Regions from separate parts of the Mesorhizobium sp. M0626 genome, predicted to be linked through region 2. Evidence: predicted binding sites of a transcription regulator. Region 2 holds the regulator's gene; each other region holds the start of a gene.
What was found. The regulator PhoB, encoded in region 2, activates phosphate uptake and scavenging genes when phosphate is short. The targets are predictions, from matches to a motif close to TGTCATNNANCTGTCAT.

Region 1 (6,886 bases), on a different contig from region 2:
CGACCATGGGCTACGAGATTGCCGGCGGGCTCGGCGCCAAGATGGCCAAGCCCGACCAGGAAATCGTCGTCATGGTCGGCGACGGCTCCTACCTCATGATGAATTCCGAAATCGCCACGTCGGTGATGCTTGGCCTGAAGCTGACCATCGTGGTGCTCGACAACAGGGGTTATGGCTGCATCAACCGGCTGCAGATGGCCACCGGCGGCGCCAACTTCAACAACCTCTTGAAGGACGCGCGCCACGAGATCCTGCCCGACATCGACTTCGCCGCGCATGCGGCCAGCATGGGCGCTATTGCCGAGAAGGTGCCGTCGATCACCGGCCTGGAGACCGCGCTGCAAAAGTCGAAAACCAACGACCGCACCACCGTGCTGGTCATCGACACCGACCCGCTGATTTCCACCGATGCCGGCGGCCATTGGTGGGATGTCGCGGTGCCGGAAGTCTCCGCACGGCCGCAGGTCAACGCAGCCCGCAAGGCCTATGACGAAAAGCGGCAGATGCAGACTATTGGCGATTGATGCTAAGTCAGCGCTGCCCCTACCTCCCCCTTGTTGGGAGGTCGGACCGAAGGTCCGGGTGGGGGTCTGGCGCCGCACCCCACCCGCTGCTTCGCAGCGACCCTCCCCACAACGGGAGGGTGAACAAGAAACCGGAGCTAAAACTTGAAAGCCAAACTGGGCATGTCCCCCATTGCGTGGTGGAACGATGATCTTGCCGACCTCAGCGACGACGTCTCGCTGGAAGAGTGCCTGCGCCAGTCGCGCTCTGCCGGCTTCACCGGCATGGAAATGGGCCGGCGTTTTCCAAACGACCCCGAAATCATGCTGCCGATCCTGAAGCAGGCCGACGTGACGCTGTGCGGCGGCTGGTTCTCCGGCACGCTGGTCGATGAGGACATGGGCAAGAACAGGGATCGCATCCAGCCGATGATCGACCTGTTCAAGGCAGTGAATGCGCCTTGCATCGTCTATGGCGAGGTCGGCCGCTCGATCCAGGGTGATCGCTCCAGGCCTCTCGCCACCAAGCCGAAATTGTCGAACGACGAGATGAGGGCCTATGCCAGGCGCCTCACCGAGTTCGGCGAATGGTGCGCCGAGCAAGGCATGCCGCTGTCCTATCACCATCACATGGCGGCGGTGGTCGAGACCGAGCCGGAGCTCGATGCCTTCATGCGCCATTCCGGCGAAGGCATTCCGTTGCTGCTCGATGCAGGGCATCTCGCCTTTGCCGGTGGCGACGTGCTGCGCGCCATCGACAACCACCACAAGCGCATCAGCCATGTCCATGTGAAGGATGTGCGCATGGGCGTGATCGACGGGCTCGACCGCACAAAGCAGTCCTTTCTCGACGCCGTGGCGCTCGGTGCCTTCACGGTGCCTGGCGACGGTTCGCTCGATTTCGGCGCCATCGTGCAGCGCTTCGCCGACCATGGCTATGAAGGCTGGTTCGTCGTCGAGGCCGAGCAGGACCCGAAAAAGAACCCGCCGCTGAAGATGGCCCACGTGGGTTACAAGGAGCTGATGCGGGTGATGACGGCGGCCGGCTACACGGTCGAGACGCAAGGCTTTCCCAATGCGTAAGCCGGTCCGATGAAGGATTACGAGCACCCGTTCTTCCGGCCGCTGTGGCGGCGCGTTGCCGTCGTCGCCGTCTGCGTGATCTGGGCCGGAATAGAATTCGCCTCCGGCACCCCATTCTGGGGCATCATTGCGCTCGGCTTTGCCGCCTACGCGGTGTGGCAGTTCTTCTATCTTTACAAGCCGGTGGAGGAGAGCAAGGCTGCGCCTGATCGACCGAAGACCGGCGAAGCGAAGGCGGACGCCGAACCGAAGGAATGAAGCGGCCGTGGCTCGGAAGGGCTTGCGGGTCGGACACTCGACACCTGGCGTATCGCCTACGTCGGTGATTGGCCGGAACGTCCCTCGCTTCGTCATCCTAGGGTCTTCGCGACGGAGCTTCGCGCTAGGATGACGAAGTTGAGAGGCCGACCTCGAAGACTTGCGATAGGAGAGACAAAACATGTCGAAACTGCTCGTCAAAGCCGACAAGGGCCATGGCCGCGTCGCCTATGTCACGCCCAACAGCGCCGGATGGACCTATGTCGGCTTCGACCTGCACCGCCTGAAGCCGGGCGAGACCGCATCCGGCAAGACGCAGGATCGCGAAGTCTGCCTGGTGTTCGTCACCGGCAAGGGCACGGCAAGGGCCGGCGGCCAGGAACTCGGCCTGCTCGGCGAGCGCATGTCGCCCTTCGAGGGCAAGCCGTGGTCGGTCTATATTCCGGAGGGTTCGGACTGGTCGGTCACCGCCGACACCGATCTCGAACTCGCGGTCTGCTCGGCGCCGGGCCTGGGCGGCGGCTTGCCCGTTCGCGTCATCGCACCCGACGACCTCGGCCAGGAGACTCGGGGCAAAGGCACCAACACGCGCTACGTCACCAACATATTGCCCGAGGGCAAGCCCGCCGACTCGCTGCTGGTGGTCGAGGTCATCACGCCCGGTGGCCACACATCGAGCTACCCGCCGCACAAGCACGATCAGGACAACCTGCCGGCCGAATCCTATCTTGAGGAAACCTACTACCACCGCCTCAACCCGCCGCAGGGTTTTGCCTTCCAGCGCGTCTACACCGACGCCGACAAGACCGGCGCCCGCGAGCTGGACGAAGCCATGGCGATCGAGGACGGCGATGTTGTGCTGGTGCCCAAGGGCTATCACCCCTGCGCCGCCTGCCACGGCTACGACCTCTATTACCTTAACGTCATGGCCGGGCCGAAGCGGACGTGGAAGTTCCACAACGCGCCCGAGCACGAATGGCTCATGAAGGCCTGATCGGCCTTCGCTTGCGCCAGAAGCTGTTGGTCCAGCAGCGAAAAATCGTCGGCTAACGATCCACGGGGTCGATTTGCCTTCGAAAACCCGCATAAGCTTCGTCAATCCGTCATGGAAATCACCTATGGCAGCGGGCTGACGAGGATTTTTTTCGATGCGCTACGCCATCTATTTCACCCCGAGGCAGGACGAACCGCTGGCGCGGCTCGCCGCCAACTGGCTGGGCCGCGACCCCTTTGGCGCCGCCACCAGGCCGGTCGAGGCGGTGGGCGAGCTGTCGGCGGCCGAAGTCGCCTTTCACACCGCATCGGCGCGGCGCTACGGTTTCCATGCGACGCTGAAAGCGCCCTTCCGGTTGGCCGCCAACGAAACCGAAAGCTCGCTGCGCGCGGCGCTGGACGCCTTTGCCGAAGCAACGCCGACGGTCACCATCCCGCGCCTGGTCGTCAGCCAGATCGATGGTTTCTTCGCTTTGGTGCCGGAAGGCCCGCTGCCGCCGCTCCACCGTTTCGCCGACGATGTCGTGCTTAGCTTCGACCGTTTTCGCGCGCCGCTCACCGAGGCCGAGATCGAGCGGCGCAGCCCGGATTCGCTGAAGCCGGCCGAGTTCCGCAATCTCTGCCAGTGGGGCTATCCCTATGTGTTTGAGACCTTTCGCTTCCACATGACACTGTCCGGCCGGGCCGGGCCGCAGGAAAGCCAACGTCTGCGCGCGGCAATTGACAGCCTGTTCGCCGATGTGCTGCAGCAGCCGGTGCTGGTGGATGCGCTGACGCTGTTCGTCGAAACCGAACCGGGCGCTCCGTTCATGGTGCTTTCGCATCATGCGCTCGTCCGCCGCGCTGCCCGAAAAACCGCCTGACCGCAATTCGTCCGAGTAAGCAAGGACTGCCTGAATGACCGCCGAAACTGTTCTCCACAACGCCCGCATCGTGCTTGCCGACGAGATCGTCGAAGGGTCGCTCGTGCTGCGCGACGGTTTTATCTCCGGCGTCGACGCCGGCACCGGCCACACCGGCGGGAGCATGGGCGGCGAGGACATGGGCGGCGACTACATCATTCCCGGCCTGGTCGAGCTGCACACTGACCATCTCGAAGGCCACTATGCGCCGCGCCCGAAAGTGCGCTGGAACCCGATCGCCGCCGTCCTTGCCCATGACGCGCAGGTGGCCACCGCCGGCATCACCACCGTGCTCGACGCTTTGCGTGTCGGCATGGACGAGGACGCGGATATTACCTCCGACGACATCCGCAAGCTCGCCGGCGCGATCGAGGACAGCGTCGCGAAAGACCGGTTGCGGGCCGACCATTTCCTGCACCTGCGCTGCGAGGTCTCGGCGCCGGATTGCTTGCGGGCTTTCGCCAATTTCGATGGCGACGAGCGGGTCAAGCTGGCCTCGCTGATGGACCATGCGCCGGGACAGCGTCAGTTCGTCAATCTCGAGACCTACGCCCATTACTATCAGCGCAAGCTGAAATTGACCGATCGCGACTTCCAATTGTTCTGCGAAAAGCGGATGTCGGAATCGGCGAAGAATTCGGGACCGAACCGGGTGGCGATATCAGCCGCCTGCAACGAGCGGGGCATTGTGCTGGCGAGCCATGACGACGCCACATCAGGCCATGTCAACGAGGCGATCGAGCAGGGCGTGCGCGTCGCGGAATTCCCGACCACGCTGGAAGCCGCCAAGGCCTCGAAGGATGCCGGGCTCGGCGTACTGATGGGCGCGCCCAACGTCATGCGCGGCTCCTCGCATTCGGGCAATGTCTCGGCCCGCACGCTGGCCGGCGACGGCCTGCTCGACATACTGTCGTCCGACTACATTCCCTTCAGCCTGATCCAGTCGGCCTTCTTCCTCGGCGACGTCGTCGAGGGCATTTCCCTGCCGCAGGCGGTTGCGATGGTGTCGAAGAATCCGGCCGAGGCGATCGGCCTCAACGACCGCGGCGTCATCGAACAGGGCCGCCGCGCCGATCTGGTGCGTGTGCGCGTCGACGACCATGTGCCGGTCGTGCGCACTGTCTGGCGCCAAGGGCGCCGGGTCGCCTGATGGTCTCGGCGTCGATCGAGCGCGAACTCAGCAGCGAGGCCTTTCCGCTCCGCAACGGCGTGTTTGTCGCCGTCGTCGGCCCGAGCGGCGCCGGCAAGGACACGGTAATCGGCTATGCCCGCACCTTGTTTGCCGACGAGACGAGGCTGGAGTTCGTCCGCCGGGTCATCACCAGGCCGAGCGATGCGGCAAGCGAGGATCACGACACGCTGGCTGACGCGGCCTTTGCCGAGGCCCAGGCCGACGGCGCTTTCGCCATTTCCTGGGAGGCGCACGGCCTGCGCTACGGCATTCCGGCCGATGTCGACTGGTCCATCGCCAATGGCCATGTCGCGGTGGCCAATGTCTCGCGCGCAGTCATCCCGGTGCTGCGGGAGCGCTATGCCAATCTGGCTGTCGTCGAGATCACCGCCTCGCCGGAAATCCTCGCCGTGCGTCTCGCCCAGCGCGGCCGCGAATCGCGCGGCGAAGTGCTGGCTCGGCTCGCCCGCAGCGCCAATATCGCTTTGTCCGGCTCCGGCGTCACCTCGATCGACAATGGCGGCCGGCGCGAAGCCGCCGGAGAACGCTTCGCCGAGGTGCTGCGCAAGGCGATGGCCTTCTCGGATATATCCGGCGTGATGTAGCGCTACTCGGCCGCGACAGTCTTGCGGCTGGCATCGAGCATCAGCCGCCTTGCGCGGAACACGCCCCATTGCTGGTCGACCAGCACGCCGATCAGGATCACGCCGCCCATCACCGCGAAGTTGAGCGAGGACGGGATGCCGAGCAGATTGACCAGGTTCTGCAACTCCTGCAGCAGCACGGTGCCCAGGATGACGCCGACCAGCGAGCCTTCGCCGCCGCGCAGCGAGAAGCCGCCGAGAACGGCGGCGGCAATGGCGTAGAGTTCGTAGAACTGGCCGTGGCTGGCCGGCGAGATCGAGCGCGTGTACATGGCGAAATAGATCGCCGACAGCGCCGTCAGCACGCCGCAGATGACATAGGCGGCCATGACGACACGGCCGGTGCGAATTCCTGAATATTTCGCCGCCTCTTCGTTCTTGCCGATGGCATAGAGGTAGCGTCCGAACACCGAGCGGTGCAGCACCACCCACATGACGATCGAAATGACGATCAGTGCGATGAAGCTGTTGGGCACGCCATAGCTGCGGCCCGCAGTGAGGAATTCGAGCTCGGGAAAATTCTGGCCGAAGGCGAAGCCGGCGGTGCCGTCGGCGGTATAGAAACGGGCGACCCCGCGATAGATCAAAAGGCCGCACAGCGTCACCACGAAGGGCTGCAATTTCAGCCTTGTGATCAGCCAGCCATGCGCCAGCCCGATGATGCCGCCCAGCACCAGGATCAGCGGCAGCGCCACCGGCCATGGCATGTCGCGCACGGCGATGAAATCGATGAACAGCGTGCCGAGCAGCGCCACCAGCGATCCCACCGACAATTCGATGCCGCCGGTGATGATGACGAAGGCCTGGCCGATGGCGAGGATCCCGAACAGGCCGATCAGGTTCGAGGTGTTGGCGAGGTTGATCGGTAAAAGGAAGCGCGGGTTGATGGCGGTCACCACGGCGCCGACCACCAGGATCAGGATCAGCAGGCCGAGATCTTTTTTGCTCATCGTCTTCTCCCCAATGCGCCGGACCGGCAATCGCCTGAAGCCCGCTAGTTTGCCGGCTTGCCGACCGCCAGCAACAGCACGTTTTCCTGGCTGAATTGTTCCTTGTCGAGAATGCCCGAGATCTGGCCCTCATGCATGACGGCGATGCGGTCGGACACGCCGATCACCTCTTCCATGTCGCTGGAGATCATCAGCACGGCGACGCCGGCATCGGCCAAGGCTCGCATCAGCCCGTAAATCTCGGCCTTGGCGCCGATATCGATGCCGCGCGTAGGCTCATCGAGGATCATCACCTTCGGGTTCATCGCCAGCCATTTGCCCAGCACCACCTTTTGCTGGTTGCCGCCCGACAGCGTACCGGTGCGCGTCTGCACCGACGGCG
Region 2 (6,886 bases):
CTGATCGAAGTCAACATCAACAATCTCGCGGCGGTGCCGTCGATCGTCTTCGGTCTGCTTGGCCTTGCCGTGTTCATCAACTTCCTCGGCATGCCGCGCTCGGCTTCCTTCGTCGGCGGCCTGGTGCTGACCTTGATGACATTGCCGACCATAATCATCGCCACGCGCGCCGCCCTCGCCGCGGTGCCGCCGTCTATCCGCTCGGCGGCCCTAGGTCTCGGCGCCTCCAAGATGCAGATGGTGTTCCATCACATCCTGCCGCTTGCCGCCCCAGGCATCCTTACCGGCACCATCATCGGCCTGGCGCGTGCGCTCGGCGAGACAGCACCGCTGCTCTTGATCGGCATGGTCGCTTTCGTCGCCGATTATCCGACGACGCCTTTCGATCCGGCGACCGCGCTGCCGGTTCAGATCTATATGTGGGCAAACGAGGCTGAGCGCGCTTTTGTCGAGCGCATGTCCGGCGCCATCATCATCCTGCTCGTCTTCCTCATGGCCATGAACATCACCGCGATCGTGCTCCGGCGCCGCTTCGAGCGGCGCTGGTAGAAAAAAGGCAATTTGGTATGAACATCATGACCGAACAGTCCCTTGAGAATGCAGTGGGCGACAAAATGAACGCCAAGTCGAACGAAGTCATCAAGATGCGCGGCGACAAGGTCGGCGTCTTCTACGGCGAGAAGCAGGCGTTGTTCGACGTCAATCTCGACGTGCGTCAGAACCAGGTGACGGCGCTGATCGGCCCGTCCGGCTGCGGCAAGTCGACCTTCCTGCGCTGCCTCAACCGCATGAACGACACCATCGATTTGGCGCGGGTGACCGGCAAGATCACGCTCGATGAAGACGACATCTACGACAAGAACATCGATGTCGTCGAACTGCGCGCCCGCGTCGGCATGGTGTTCCAGAAACCCAACCCGTTCCCGAAGTCGATCTACGAGAACGTCGCCTACGGCCCGCGCATCCATGGGCTGGCCAAGCGCAAGTCCGACATGGACCAGATCGTCGAGCAGAGCCTGAAGAAGGCTGCGATCTGGAACGAGGTCAAGGACCGCCTGCAGGAGCCCGGCACCGGCCTGTCCGGCGGCCAGCAGCAGCGCCTGTGCATCGCGCGCGCCATCGCCGTGTCGCCGGAAGTGATCCTGATGGATGAGCCCTGCTCGGCGCTCGATCCGATCGCCACCGCCCGTGTCGAGGAGCTGATCGACGAACTGCGCCAGAACTACACGATCGTCATCGTCACCCACTCGATGCAGCAGGCGGCGCGCGTGTCGCAGCGCACGGCGATGTTCCATCTCGGCTATCTCGTCGAGGAGGGCGCCACCGACAAGATGTTCACCAACCCCGACGACAAGCGCACCCAGGACTACATTACCGGCCGCTTCGGCTGAGCCGTCCGGCGGGTGAATTTTCAGGCACGAGGACCAAGATCATGGGTGAACATACCGTCGCCTCCTTCGATGAAGAGCTCGGGCAGATCAGCAAGCTGATCCGCGACATGGGCGATCTGGCAGGCTCGATGGTCAGCGGCTCGACCAGGGCGCTGCTCAATTCGGACAATGCGCTGGCACAGCGTGTCGTTTCCGACGACGCCATCATGGATGCGCGCCAGCGCGAACTGGACGACCGCGCCATCACGCTGATCGCCAAGCGCCAGCCGATGGCCAACGATCTGCGCGCCGTGGTCGGCTCGATCCGCATGGCCGGCGACCTCGAGCGCATCGGCGATCTCGCCAAGAACATCGCCAAACGCGTCGGCACCGTGGGCTTGAGCGTCACGCCGCGCGACCTCTCGCACTCCATCGATGCCATGGCGCAGCTGGTGCTGATCCAGGTGCAAGGCGTCGTCGAGGAATATGCCGCCACCGATGCGGCAGCTCTTGCAAAACTCAGGAATGACGACGAGCGCATCGACGTCAAATACACGTCCGTGTTTCGTGAGCTCTTGACCTACATGATGGAAGACCCTCGCAACATCACCGCCTGCACGCATCTCTTGTTCTGCGCCAAGAATCTTGAGCGCATCGGCGATCATGTCACCAACATCGCCGAAAATGCGTATTATGTGCTGACCGGCCAGCAACTGCCCGCCAATCGTCCGAAGCAGGACGAGACGGCGATGGCCATGCCGGCCTGATGAGGGTGAACTGCCGATGATCGCGCCACGCATCATGGTCGTGGAGGACGAGGAGCCGCTAGGCGTGCTCCTCCGCTACAACCTCGAATCCGAAGGCTATCACGTCGAGGTGGTGACACGCGGCGACGAGGCCGAGATCCGCCTGCAGGAAAACGTGCCCGATCTCCTGGTGCTCGACTGGATGGTGCCCGCTGTTTCCGGCATCGAGCTCTGCCGGCGGCTTAGAGTGCGGCCCGAAACCGAGCGGCTGCCGATCATCATGCTGACCGCGCGCGGTGAGGAAAGCGATCGCGTGCGCGGCCTGTCCACCGGTGCCGACGACTATCTGGTCAAGCCATTCTCGACGCCGGAGTTCATGGCGCGCGTGAAGGCGCTGCTGCGCCGGGCCAAGCCGGAAGTGCTGTCGAGCGTGCTCAAGGTCGGCGACATCGTGCTCGATCGAGAATCGCACCGGGTCTACCGCAAGAAGAGCGAGATCAGGCTCGGACCGACCGAGTTCCGGCTGCTCGAATTCATGATGCGCCATCCCGGCCGCGTGTTCTCGCGCAGCCAGCTGCTCGACAATGTCTGGGGCGAGACGATCTACATCGACGAGCGAACCGTCGACGTCCATGTCGGGCGCTTACGCAAAGCGGTCAACAACGGCCGCATGCCGGATGTCATCCGTACCATTCGCGGCGCCGGCTACGCGATCAGGGAAGACTAGGATGCTGCGCGTCGCGCCGTTGCCGGCCATTCAGGCGACATGCTTGCCGGATTTGGCCTGAATGCCCGGCGCGAAAATCTCCTGATCGACGAAGCCGAGCGCGCGCATGGCACAGCCTTCGCGGATCAGCGGCAGCTCGTTGGGCTCGGTGTCGAAGGAGATCGATTTCGAGTGCTGGCCGCCGGCGGTCTGGGCGATCGCTTCGCGCAATGCCGGTTCGATCAGGTCGAAGGCGGCGGCGCTGACGCCTACCATGGCGACGGGTGCCGGATCGATCAGCGCAAACAGGCTGCCGAGGCCGAAGCCGAGCGCCTCGCCGGCCTTGCGATAGGCTTCGCGCTCCGGGCCGTCGGTTTCGCGGGCGCGCGCGGCGAGTGCGCGCATATCAGCGTCGCCGATATCGACCGGCTCGGCATCCTCGCCCATCATTTTGGCGCTGCGCCAGATGGCGTAGTTTCCGGCATAGGCTTCCACGCAGCCGCGCCGCCCGCAGCGGCAGAGCGCGCCGCCCGGACGGTGGATCATGTGGCCGAACTCGCCGCCCGAGGAATGGGTGCCGGTGAACAGTTCGCCTTTCAGCACCAGGCCCATGCCGATGCCGTGCGATAAGAGGATGGCGATAAAATTGTCGCGGTAGCGCTCGGGCTGGCGCCATTGCAGCGCCACCGCCATCATGTTGCAATCGTTCTCCATGGTGGCAGGAATGCCGAATTCCGCTTCCAACATATCGGCGAAGGCAATGTCGGTCAGTGGCGTGATCGGCGACCACAGCATGGCGCGCGCCTGCGAATCGGTGATGCCCTGGATGCCCATGGCAATGCGGGCGATGCTCTGGACATCGAGGTCGGGATCCTCAAGCCGCCGCCGGACGATTGCTACGCATTCGCCAATCAGCTCGTCGCGCGGCTTGGTCAGCGTGTCCAGCCGGCGCTGTTCCTCGGCGACGACGTGGCCGGCATAGTCGATGACGGTGACGGACAGGAAATTGAGCGACAGCACGACGGTCATCACCGCCGCCGCTTCCGGGTTGAGGCCAAGGCCGACCTGCGGCCGGCCGCGTTTCAGTGCGCCTGTCTCGCCAGGTTTGCCTTCAATCAGGACGCCTTCTTGAATCAGATCAGACGAGATTGCCGATATGGTCGAGTGGCTGAGGCCGGTGGTCGCCGCAATCTCGGTCCGCGACGGCTGGCCGGCCCGGCGCACGGCCGAAATCACCATGGCACGGTTGCGACGGCGCAGATCGTCGTGGCGGATTCCAACCGACATTTGTTTCCTCCCGGCCTCCTCGCGCCTCATGATAGTGAAGGCGTTCGACGGCACCAGCCAAATATTGGCAGACGCCGGCAGCCCTGTCATTGTTTATTGCGGACCTCGAAAAAATTCGGCAAGGCCATCAGAATCCATCAGAATCGATGTTGACAGCGCCTTATCATTGAACCAGTATTTTTTCGAGGCTCGAAAAAATAGGGCCTCTGTGTGCCGGCCCTCGGGCCAGTTTTGTCGCGCCGCACGCGGCGCAGGGAGGATTATGATGAACAGATTTGCAGCCGCCATGCTGGCGGGTGTCGCCATGTCGCTGGCGCTGATGTCGGTCGCGCAGGCGAAGGACAAGGTCATCGGCGTGTCGTGGTCGAACTTCCAGGAAGAGCGCTGGAAGACCGACGAGGCGGCGATGAAAACGGCGATCGAGGCTGCCGGCGACAAGTACATTTCGGCCGACGCGCAGTCCAATCCCGGCAAGCAGCTGACCGACGTCGAAAGCCTGATCTCGCAGGGCGCCAACTCGCTGATCATCCTGGCGCAGGACGCCTCGGCCATCGGCCCGGCGGTGCAGAAGGCGCTGGACGAAGGCATTCCGGTCGTCGGCTATGACCGCCTGATCGAGAACAAGGACGTCTTCTACCTGACCTTCGATAACAAGGAAGTCGGCCGCATGCAGGCCCGCGAAGTGTTCAAGGCGAAGCCCGAAGGCAACTATGTCTTCATCAAGGGCTCGGGCTCGGATCCGAATGCCGATTTCCTGTTCTCGGGCTCGATGGAAGTGCTCAAGGAAGCCATCGACTCGGGCAAGATCAAGAATGTCGGCGAGGCCTATACCGATGGCTGGCTGCCGGCCAATGCCCAGAAGAACATGGAACAGTTCCTGACCGCCAATGACAACAAGGTCGATGCCGTGGTTGCGGCCAATGACGGCACCGCCGGCGGCGTTGTCGCCGCGCTGACGGCGCAGGGCCTTGCCGGAACGGTTCCGGTCTCCGGCCAGGACGGCGACCATGCCGCTCTGAACCGCATCGCGCTCGGCACGCAGACGGTGTCGGTGTGGAAGGACGCGCGCGAACTCGGCAAGAACGCCGCCGAGATCGCCTCGCAGCTTGCCGATGGCAAGAAGACGGGCGACATTGCCGGCGCCAAGGACTTCACCACGCCTGGCGGCAACACCGTCAAGTCGCTGTTCCTGACCCCCGTCGCGATCACCAAGGACAACCTCAACGTCGTCATCGACGCCGGCTGGATCAAGAAGGACGAAGTCTGCACGGGCGTCGCCGCCGGCAGCGTCGCGGCTTGCAACTGATCTCGACGACTTGAAGAAATGAGGCGCCGCGGCTGTCAAGCCGCGGCGTTTTCTCTACGAGAATTGTGTGTTTCCGCCATCGGCGGCAAACTTCTAGGCTGTGGTCCGGCATCCGCGCCAGACGGCAAGCCGCTGGAGGACATCATGACCGACACGACCTCAAATCCGCAGGCCGATACGGCACGAGCGTCTGAACTCGGCGCGGTCGCCCGGTTCGTGAAAGCGACCGAGCTCGACACGCGCATGCTCGGCATGGTCGGCGCGCTGCTGGTCATCTGGGTCGGCATACATATCCTGTCGGGTGGGCTTTTCCTGACGCCGCGCAATCTTTGGAACCTGTCGGTGCAGACGTCCTCGGTCGCGATCATGGCGACCGGCATGGTATTGGTCATCGTGATGCGCAACATCGACCTTTCGGTGGGCTCCGTCGAAGGCGTGATCGGCATGATCATGGGCGTGGCACAGGCCGAATTCCTGATTCGCGTCATCGGCTTCCAGCTTGGAAACCCCTGGCTCTGGATCGTCGCGCTTGCCGCCGGCGTGGTGCTTGGTCTGCTGATCGGCGCGTTCCAGGGCTTCATCATCGCCTATATGCAGGTTCCGGCCTTTATCGTGACGCTTGGTGGCCTGCTGGTCTGGCGCGGCATGGCATGGCTCATCACCAGCGGGCGCACGGTCGCGCCACTCGACGCCACCTTCCAGCTGATGGGCGGCGGACCACGCGGCTCGATTGGCGCCGCTGCCAGCTGGATCGTCGGCATTGTCGCCTGCGCGGCGGTCGCCTTCGCGCTGCTCAACGGTCGCTCGCAGCGCAAGCGCTTCAGCTTTCCACTGCGCCCCGTCTGGGCCGAGACCTTGCTTGGCGTGGTCGCTTGCGCGGCCATCCTCGGCGCCGTGTGGATCGCCAATTCCTATCCATGGCCGATCGGCATCGTGCGCCAGTACGCACAGCAGAACGGCATCACCGTTCCCGAAGGCGGGCTGTTCATCGCGCATGGCATCGCCATACCGGTGCTGATGGCGGTGATTGTCGGCATCATCATGACGTTCATCACCAAGCGCACGCGTTTCGGCCGCTATGTCTTCGCCATCGGCGGCAATCCGGAGGCAGCGGAACTCGCCGGCATCAACACGCGCTGGGTGACCATGAAGGTGTTCATGATCATGGGTGTGCTGGCTGCAATCAGCGCGGCGATCTCGTCGGCCCGTCTCAATGCGTCAACCAATGCGCTGGGCACACTGGACGAGCTTTTGGTGATCGCGGCCGCTGTCATCGGCGGCACGTCGCTCGCGGGCGGCGCCGGAACGGTGATGGGCGCCATGCTCGGCGCGCTTCTGATGCAGTCGCTGCAATCCGGCATGGTGCTGCTCGGCATCGACTCGCCGCTGCAGAGCATTGTCGTTGGCGCTGTCCTGGTCATCGCCGTCTGGCTCGACACCGTCTACCGCAAGCGCGTCTAGGGAGGAACGA
Region 3 (6,886 bases), 140 kb from region 2:
GCACGATATTCGCCGAGGTGACGGACTCGGAATTCGCAGGCTCGATGTGCACCATTGCCGTGCGGCTGTTGAACAACCCCGATCCGCCGGACGCCGCGGCGATCGGCAGCACACCGCTGACCTTACGCAAGCCGGGAATCGACGCGCCTTCCGTCGGCGAGATCGTGCGCCTGACAGTTTCCGGCAAGGCGCATGTCTTCGCCTGAACTGCCGATGCGTCGGATTGGCGCGAGCGGCTGCGTCAATCGACTCGTTTCCCAGCATTGTCGAACCAATGCAGCTTCTCGGCCCTGGCCACGACGCGCAGTTGATCGCCGGGTTTGGCCGTGGCGCGGCCGGCCACACGCACGACGATGCGGTTGCCGCCGGCGGCACAGTGAAGAAAGCTTTCGGCTCCCACAGGTTCGACCGCCTCGACCGCCGCAGGCAGAATAAGCGCGCCGGATGATGCCTCGGCACTGAAGGTGACGTCGGCATCCTCAGGGCGGAAGCCAAGCGTGGCGGCGTTCGTAGGCGCGAAGTCAACCGTCTTGCCGTCGGTCAGCGCCGGACCAGCCGGTCCTTGCGAAAGAGGCAGAAGGTTCATCGGCGGCGCTCCGATGAAGGAGGCGACGAAGGTCGATGCCGGCTTCTCGTAGATGTCGAGCGGCGCGCCCGTCTGCTCGACCAACCCGCCATTCATGACGACGAGAATATCGGCCAGCGTCATCGCCTCAAGCTGGTCGTGGGTGACGTAGACCGAGGTGACACCGAGCGAGCGCTGCAAATTCTTGATTTCGACCCGCATCTGGCCGCGCAGTTTGGCGTCGAGGTTGGAAAGCGGTTCGTCGAACAGGAAGACTTTTGGATTGCGCACGATTGCGCGACCCATGGCCACGCGCTGGCGCTGGCCGCCGGAAAGCTCGCGCGGGCGCCGGTCGAGCAGCGCCGTGAGCTCCAGCACCTTGGCGGTCGAGCGAACCCTGCTGTCGATCTCGTCCTTGGGAGTACCCCGGTTGCGCAACCCGTAGGCCATGTTGTCGTAGACCTTCATATGTGGATAGAGCGCATAGTTCTGGAACACCATGGCGATGTCGCGCTCGGTCGGACCGATCGTGTTGACGATCTTGCCGTCGATGGCGACGGTGCCGGAAGAAATGGTCTCAAGCCCGGCGATCATCCGCAGCAGCGTGGACTTGCCGCAGCCGGACGGCCCAACCAGCACGCAAAGCTCCTTGTCGGGAATGGCGATGGAGACACCCCTCACCGCCTCGACGCCGCCGGGATAGACTTTCTTCACATCCTTCAGATCGACGGTCGCCATCGGCTTCTCACTTTTCGGAATCGACAAGTCCGCGCACGAACCAGCGTTGCATCAGCACCACGATCAGGATCGGCGGCAGTATGGCCAGCATCGCGGTGACCATGACCAGATGCCATTGGGTATCGGCATCGGCGAAGGAGACCATCTTTCTAAGTGCGATGACGATGGTGTTCATGTCGTTGCTGTTGGTGACGAGCAGCGGCCACAGGTACTGCGTCCAGCCATAGATGAAGAGGATGACGAACAGTGCTGCGATGTTGGTGCGCGACAGCGGCAGCAGGATGTCGAAAAAGAAGCGCCATGGTCCGGCGCCGTCGACACGCGCCGCTTCCACCAACTCACCTGGGATGGTCATGAAGAACTGGCGAAACAGAAGCGTGGCGGTGGCCGAGGCGATCAGCGGAATGATCAGGCCGGCATAGGTGTCGATCATGCCGAGATCGACCATCACCTTGTAGGTCGGCAGGATGCGCACCTCGACGGGAAGCATCAGTGTGATGAAGATCAGCCAGAAGAAGACCATCCGAAGCGGAAAACGGAAGAACACGATCGCATAGGCCGAAAGGATCGAGATGAAAATCTTCCCCACCGCGATGCCGAGCGCCATGATCGTGGTGTTGAGCAGCAATCGGCCGACACTGACGCCGCCGATGCGGCCGACACCGCCGAACAGCGCCTCGCTGTAATTGTTCCAGACCTGGTCGCCGGGCAAAAGAGGCAATGGCGGCTTGAGGATGGTCTGCAGCGTCTGCGTGGAGGCAACGAAGGTGTAGTAGATCGGGAAAGCGACGATCAGGATGCCCAGGATGAGCACGGCGTGGGCGATGAGGGCGCGAAGCGGGGACTGACCAATCATCGCTCGCGCTCAACCGTAGTGGACTTTGCGTTCCACATAGCGGAACTGGATGGCCGTGAGTGAGATGACGATGACCATCAGGATGACCGACTGCGCGGCCGAATCGCCGAGGATCAAATTGACGAAACCGTCATTGTAGACCTTGTAGACCAGCGTCTCGGTGGCCTTGCCCGGCCCGCCGCCGGTGACGGCATGAACGATACCGAAAGTGTCGAACAGCGCATAGACAGTGTTGACGACCAGCAGGAAGAAGGTCGTCGGTGCGAGCAGCGGGAAGACGATGGTCCAGAAGCGCTTCGTCTCCCCGGCGCCGTCCATGGCCGCCGCCTCTATCAACGTCTTCGGCACCGCCTGCAGCCCGGCGACGAAGAACAGGAAATTGTAGCTGATCTGCTTCCAGGCAGCCGCAGATACCAGCAGGATCATGGCTTGGTTTCCGTTGAGCAAGGGATCCCAGGCGATGCCGAGACCTCTCAAGGCGTAGGCCAGCGAACCGATCGAGGGGTTGAACAGAAACAGCCACAACATGCCGGCAATCGCCGGCGCCACCGCATACGGCCAGATCAGCAGCGTGCGATAAAGGCCTTTGCCGCGCACCACCTTCTCGGCCATGACGGCAAGCAACAGGGCCACACCCATGGCGACGATCGCGGTCGCCAGAGAGAACACCAGCGTAACTTTGATCGAGTTGAGGTAGGCCGGGTCGGCCAGCACCTTGCGAAAATTGGCGAGCCCGACGAACTTGCTCTTCAGCCCGAACGGGTCTTCCCTGAGCATCGACTGGTAGAGCGCCTGCCCGGTCGGCCAGTAGAAAAAGATCAGCGTAATGGCGAGTTGCGGCGCCACCAGCAGGTAAGGCAGGGTCTTGTTGGGAAAGACGACGCGTGGAGACAGGGTAATTCCCTCGCTATTCAGGAAATCGTCCACGCGGGTCCGCGTGGACGAGGTTCAACTGACAATCGCTTCAGTTTCCGATCGCTTCCTGAATCGCCTTGTTGCCGCGTGCGACCGCGTTGTCGAGCGCCTGCTGCGCAGTCTGCTGGCCGGCCAGCATCTTCTCGAACTCCTCGTTCTCGATGTCGCGCACCTGCGGCAGGTTGACGAGGCGCACGCCCTTCGAGTTCTCGGTCGGCGCCTTGCCCAGCATCTGCAGGATCGGCGTCTCACGGCCCGGGTTCTTGTCATAGAAGCCGGACTTCTTGGTCGCCTCATAGGCAGCGAGCGTCACCGGCAGATAACCCGACTTCTGGTGCAGATACTCCTGCACTTCGGTCTTGGACAGGTAGGAGAAGAACGCCGCGACGCCCTTGTATTCCTCGTCCGATTTGTTGCCGAACACCCACAGGCTGGCGCCGCCCGGCGTGGTGTTCTGGGGCGCGCCCTTGGCGTCACTATCATAGGGAAGCTGGCCGATGCCGTAGTTCATGCCCGACTTGACGATGTCACCGAGACCCCCCGACGATTCGGTGAAGATGCCGCATTCTCCGGCAAGAAAGATCTGCTTGGCTTCGGATGTACGGCCGCCATATTTGAAGGTGCCGTCCTTGGCCAGGTCGGCGAGCGCCTGGAAATGATTGACGAAGATCGGCGCATTGATCTTGAGCTCGACGTCGGTTCCGGCAAGTCCGTTCTGGTTGGTGCCATAGGAAACGTCGTTCCAGGCAGCGAAGGCCTCAAGGTGGATCCAGGTCAACCAGGTCGAGGTATAGCCGCAGGAAGCGGCGCCGCTCGCCTTGATCTTCTTGGCGGCTTCCCACACCTCGTTCCAGGTCTTTGGCGGATTGTTCACATCAAGCCCGGCCTTCTGGAAGATATCCTTGTTGTAGTAGAGGATGGGCGACGAGGAATTATAGGGGAAGGACAGCATGGTCCCGTCCGGCTTCGAATAGTAGCCGACGATGCCGGGCAAATACTGGCTCTTGTCGAAGGTCACGCCGGCGCTGGTCAGCACATCGGCCACCGGCTTGATCGCACCTTCGGCGGCCATCATGACGCCGGTACCCACGTCGAACACCTGGATGATGTCGGGCGCTTGCCCCGCACGATAGGCAGCGATGCCGGCATTCAGCGTTTCGGGATAGGTGCCCTTGAAAACGGGGAGAATTTCATAGTCGCTCTGGCTGGCATTGAAATCCTTGGCGATCTTGTCGACCACCTCGGCATTGGCGCCGGTCATTGCATGCCACCAACTGATCTGGGTGGCGGCGAAGGCGGAGGTGGTGGAAAGCAGGGTCAAGGTGGCGGCAACACCGGCCGCAAAGCCGAACAACTTCATGTTTCATCTCCCGTTTGTCATTGGCGAAAGGGGCGCTCCCGCGAACGCAATATGTGTCGCTGATGACAATCGGACAACGGATTTGTTGCTGTTTCGTGAATTTCATACCCGGCTAACTTCGCGCCCCCTCGCCTTGCAACGAGGACAGAGAGAAATGCCAAGCCGGCTCAGCGATAGAATGGGGCATGGTGGGCCTGCAAGGATCGCCGACCGCCCAGCGATGCGTGAAGGGCCCGCGTGACAGCGCCACGCACCTGCACCGTGCGGCCGCCAAACCGGCGCTCGGCCAGATCGAGATCGGCCGAGCGGCATCGCGCCAGGCGCTGCTGTAACCGTGCGTCTGGAATGAGACAGGATCGCCGCAACGTACAACCCGAAAAACCCGCTGTAGTTGTAGTTCGCATAACCGATTCTTCGTCAAGCGTGGCATACTAATCAAGTGGACGGCTTGATTGCTGTGGGAGAGCAGGTGGGGCGAGATGCTGACGTCTATAATTGTATCGTGCATGAGCACGATCTGAGACTGGTCGCACTGGCAGCGCTCATTTGCGGTATTTCTTCCTTCTCGGCGGTCAACCTGCTTCGCCATGTCGACCGCTCGAGCGAGCGCAACCGCTATACCTGGCTGATGATAGCAGCCACTTCCACCGGCTTCGGTATCTGGGCGACGCACTTCATCGCAATGCTTGCCTTTTCTCCCGGAATCCCCAACGCCTACAATACGGAAATGTCGGCGCTTTCGCTCGCCGGTTCCGTCGCCCTGACCGCTGCGGGCATGTGGATCGCCACCTTGCGCCGGGGCATCGACTACCCTCTGGTCGGCGGCGCGGTCCTCGGCGCTGGTATCGCCGCTATGCACTATATCGGCATGGCCGCCTTCGAGGTCGAAGGGCGCATCGTCTGGAACCCGCTGCTGGTCGGCGTCTCGGTGCTGACAGGCGTCACCCTCGCCGCGCTGGCGCTGCTGGTCGTGTTGCGACGGCCGTCCATGCAGGCCACAATCGCCGCCGCCATCCTGTTGACGCTGGCGATCTGCAGCCTGCACTTCATCGCCATGGGCGCGGTGTCGATCTTCCCGGACTCCTCCATCGAGATATCGCAGTTCACGGTCGAACCGGTGTCGCAGGCCTTCGCCGCCGCTGCAGTCAGCATGGCTATCCTGGTGCTTTCAGCCGCAGCATTGTGGATCGACCTTCGCTTCCGGCGTCACAAGCTCGAGGCCGAGCGCATGCACGGCCTCGCCAACGCCGCCGTCGAGGGGCTGATCGTCTGCGACGGCGCCCGCATCGTCAGCGCCAATGACAGCATCGCGGCACTCACCGGCATTGCGCCGGAAGTGCTGAACGCGATGCTGCTTGGCGACCTCTTCGGCGAACGCACCGCGGCCGGCATGTCCGACTGCAGCGGACAGGCACAGGAAGCCGAACTCAGAGCCCATGACGGCGCCACCATCCCCGTCGAACTTATCGCTAGAAGCATCGACTATTGCGGCAAGCGGCACAGCGTGGTCGCCGTGCGCGACATCCGCGAACGCAGGAAGGCCGAGCAGGAGATCCTGCGCCTCGCCCATTTCGACCCGCTGACCGGGCTCCCCAACCGCCGCAGTTTCTCCGGCCGGCTCGAGGCCGAAATTGCCGCAATGGACCGCGGCGGCAAGGGTGGGCATCTTGCGCTGCTGCTGCTCGACCTCGACCGCTTCAAGGAAGTGAACGACCTGTTCGGGCATGGCGCCGGCGATGCCATGCTGCAGAAGGTGGCGCTGTGCGCCTCCGCCGTGCTCCGCCACGGACAGATGCTGGCGCGTCTCGGCGGCGACGAGTTCGCCATCATCGCTCCGAACCTTCCCGATCCGCAGGCGGCCGGCCGCATCGCCGAGGCGGTGCTGGCGGCCATGCGCGAGGAAAACCGGCTGTCGGTCGGTGGCGGGCTGGTGTCGGCCAGCATCGGCATTGCACTTTATCCGCTCGACGCCGATGAGCCGACACTCCTGGTCAGCCACGCCGACACCGCGCTCTACCGCGCCAAGGCCGAGGGCAAGGACACCTACCGTTACTTCGAGGCCTCGATGGGCGCCGAGGCGCGAGACCGGCGCGTGATGGAGCACGAACTGCGCCAGGCCATGGCGCGCGATGAGTTTCGCCTCGTCTACCAGCCACAAAAGGAGATCAGCAGCGGGCGGATGGTCGGGTTCGAAGCGCTGATCCGCTGGCGCCATCCACAGCGCGGCGACGTGTCGCCGGCGACCTTCATCCCGGTGGCCGAAGACAGCGGCGTCATCATCCAGATCGGCGAATGGGTGCTGGCGACGGCCTGCGCCGAGGCAGCGCGCTGGAAGAACCCTCTCACCGTCGCGGTCAATGTCTCGGCGGTGCAGCTCCACAATCCGAATTTCAGCCGCAAGGTGCATGAAGTCCTGCTCGGCTCCGGCCTGACGCCCGGCAGGCTCGAACTC

Region 1: NKI37_RS13490 (DUF1045 domain-containing protein) is a predicted target of PhoB. The motif match lies at 2,935-2,951, and genes of this name have one in related genera.
Region 3: ugpB (sn-glycerol-3-phosphate ABC transporter substrate-binding protein UgpB) is a predicted target of PhoB. The motif match lies at 4,497-4,513, and genes of this name have one in related genera.

Annotation. Positions count from the first base shown of each region.
Region 1 is NZ_JAMYQD010000009.1:182,306-189,191, reverse strand. Features, by position in the region: gene iolD (3D-(3,5/4)-trihydroxycyclohexane-1,2-dione acylhydrolase (decyclizing)) at 1-524, shown strand, start outside; gene iolE (myo-inosose-2 dehydratase) at 669-1,586, shown strand; gene NKI37_RS13500 (hypothetical protein) at 1,596-1,844, shown strand; gene iolB (5-deoxy-glucuronate isomerase) at 2,026-2,838, shown strand; gene NKI37_RS13490 (DUF1045 domain-containing protein) at 2,993-3,700, shown strand; gene NKI37_RS13485 (alpha-D-ribose 1-methylphosphonate 5-triphosphate diphosphatase) at 3,735-4,889, shown strand; gene phnN (phosphonate metabolism protein/1,5-bisphosphokinase (PRPP-forming) PhnN) at 4,886-5,515, shown strand; gene NKI37_RS13475 (ABC transporter permease) at 5,518-6,504, opposite strand; gene NKI37_RS13470 (sugar ABC transporter ATP-binding protein) at 6,549-6,886, opposite strand, start outside.
Region 2 is NZ_JAMYQD010000006.1:72,430-79,315, forward strand. Features, by position in the region: gene pstA (phosphate ABC transporter permease PstA) at 1-549, shown strand, start outside; gene pstB (phosphate ABC transporter ATP-binding protein PstB) at 567-1,391, shown strand; gene phoU (phosphate signaling complex protein PhoU) at 1,433-2,137, shown strand; gene phoB (phosphate regulon transcriptional regulator PhoB) at 2,154-2,843, shown strand; gene NKI37_RS08975 (ROK family protein) at 2,874-4,109, opposite strand; gene xylF (D-xylose ABC transporter substrate-binding protein) at 4,375-5,415, shown strand; gene NKI37_RS08985 (sugar ABC transporter permease) at 5,560-6,876, shown strand.
Region 3 is NZ_JAMYQD010000006.1:208,998-215,883, reverse strand. Features, by position in the region: gene NKI37_RS09710 (ABC transporter ATP-binding protein) at 1-206, shown strand, start outside; gene NKI37_RS09705 (sn-glycerol-3-phosphate import ATP-binding protein UgpC) at 242-1,303, opposite strand; gene ugpE (sn-glycerol-3-phosphate ABC transporter permease UgpE) at 1,311-2,159, opposite strand; gene ugpA (sn-glycerol-3-phosphate ABC transporter permease UgpA) at 2,169-3,053, opposite strand; gene ugpB (sn-glycerol-3-phosphate ABC transporter substrate-binding protein UgpB) at 3,124-4,434, opposite strand; gene NKI37_RS09685 (bifunctional diguanylate cyclase/phosphodiesterase) at 4,904-6,886, shown strand, end outside.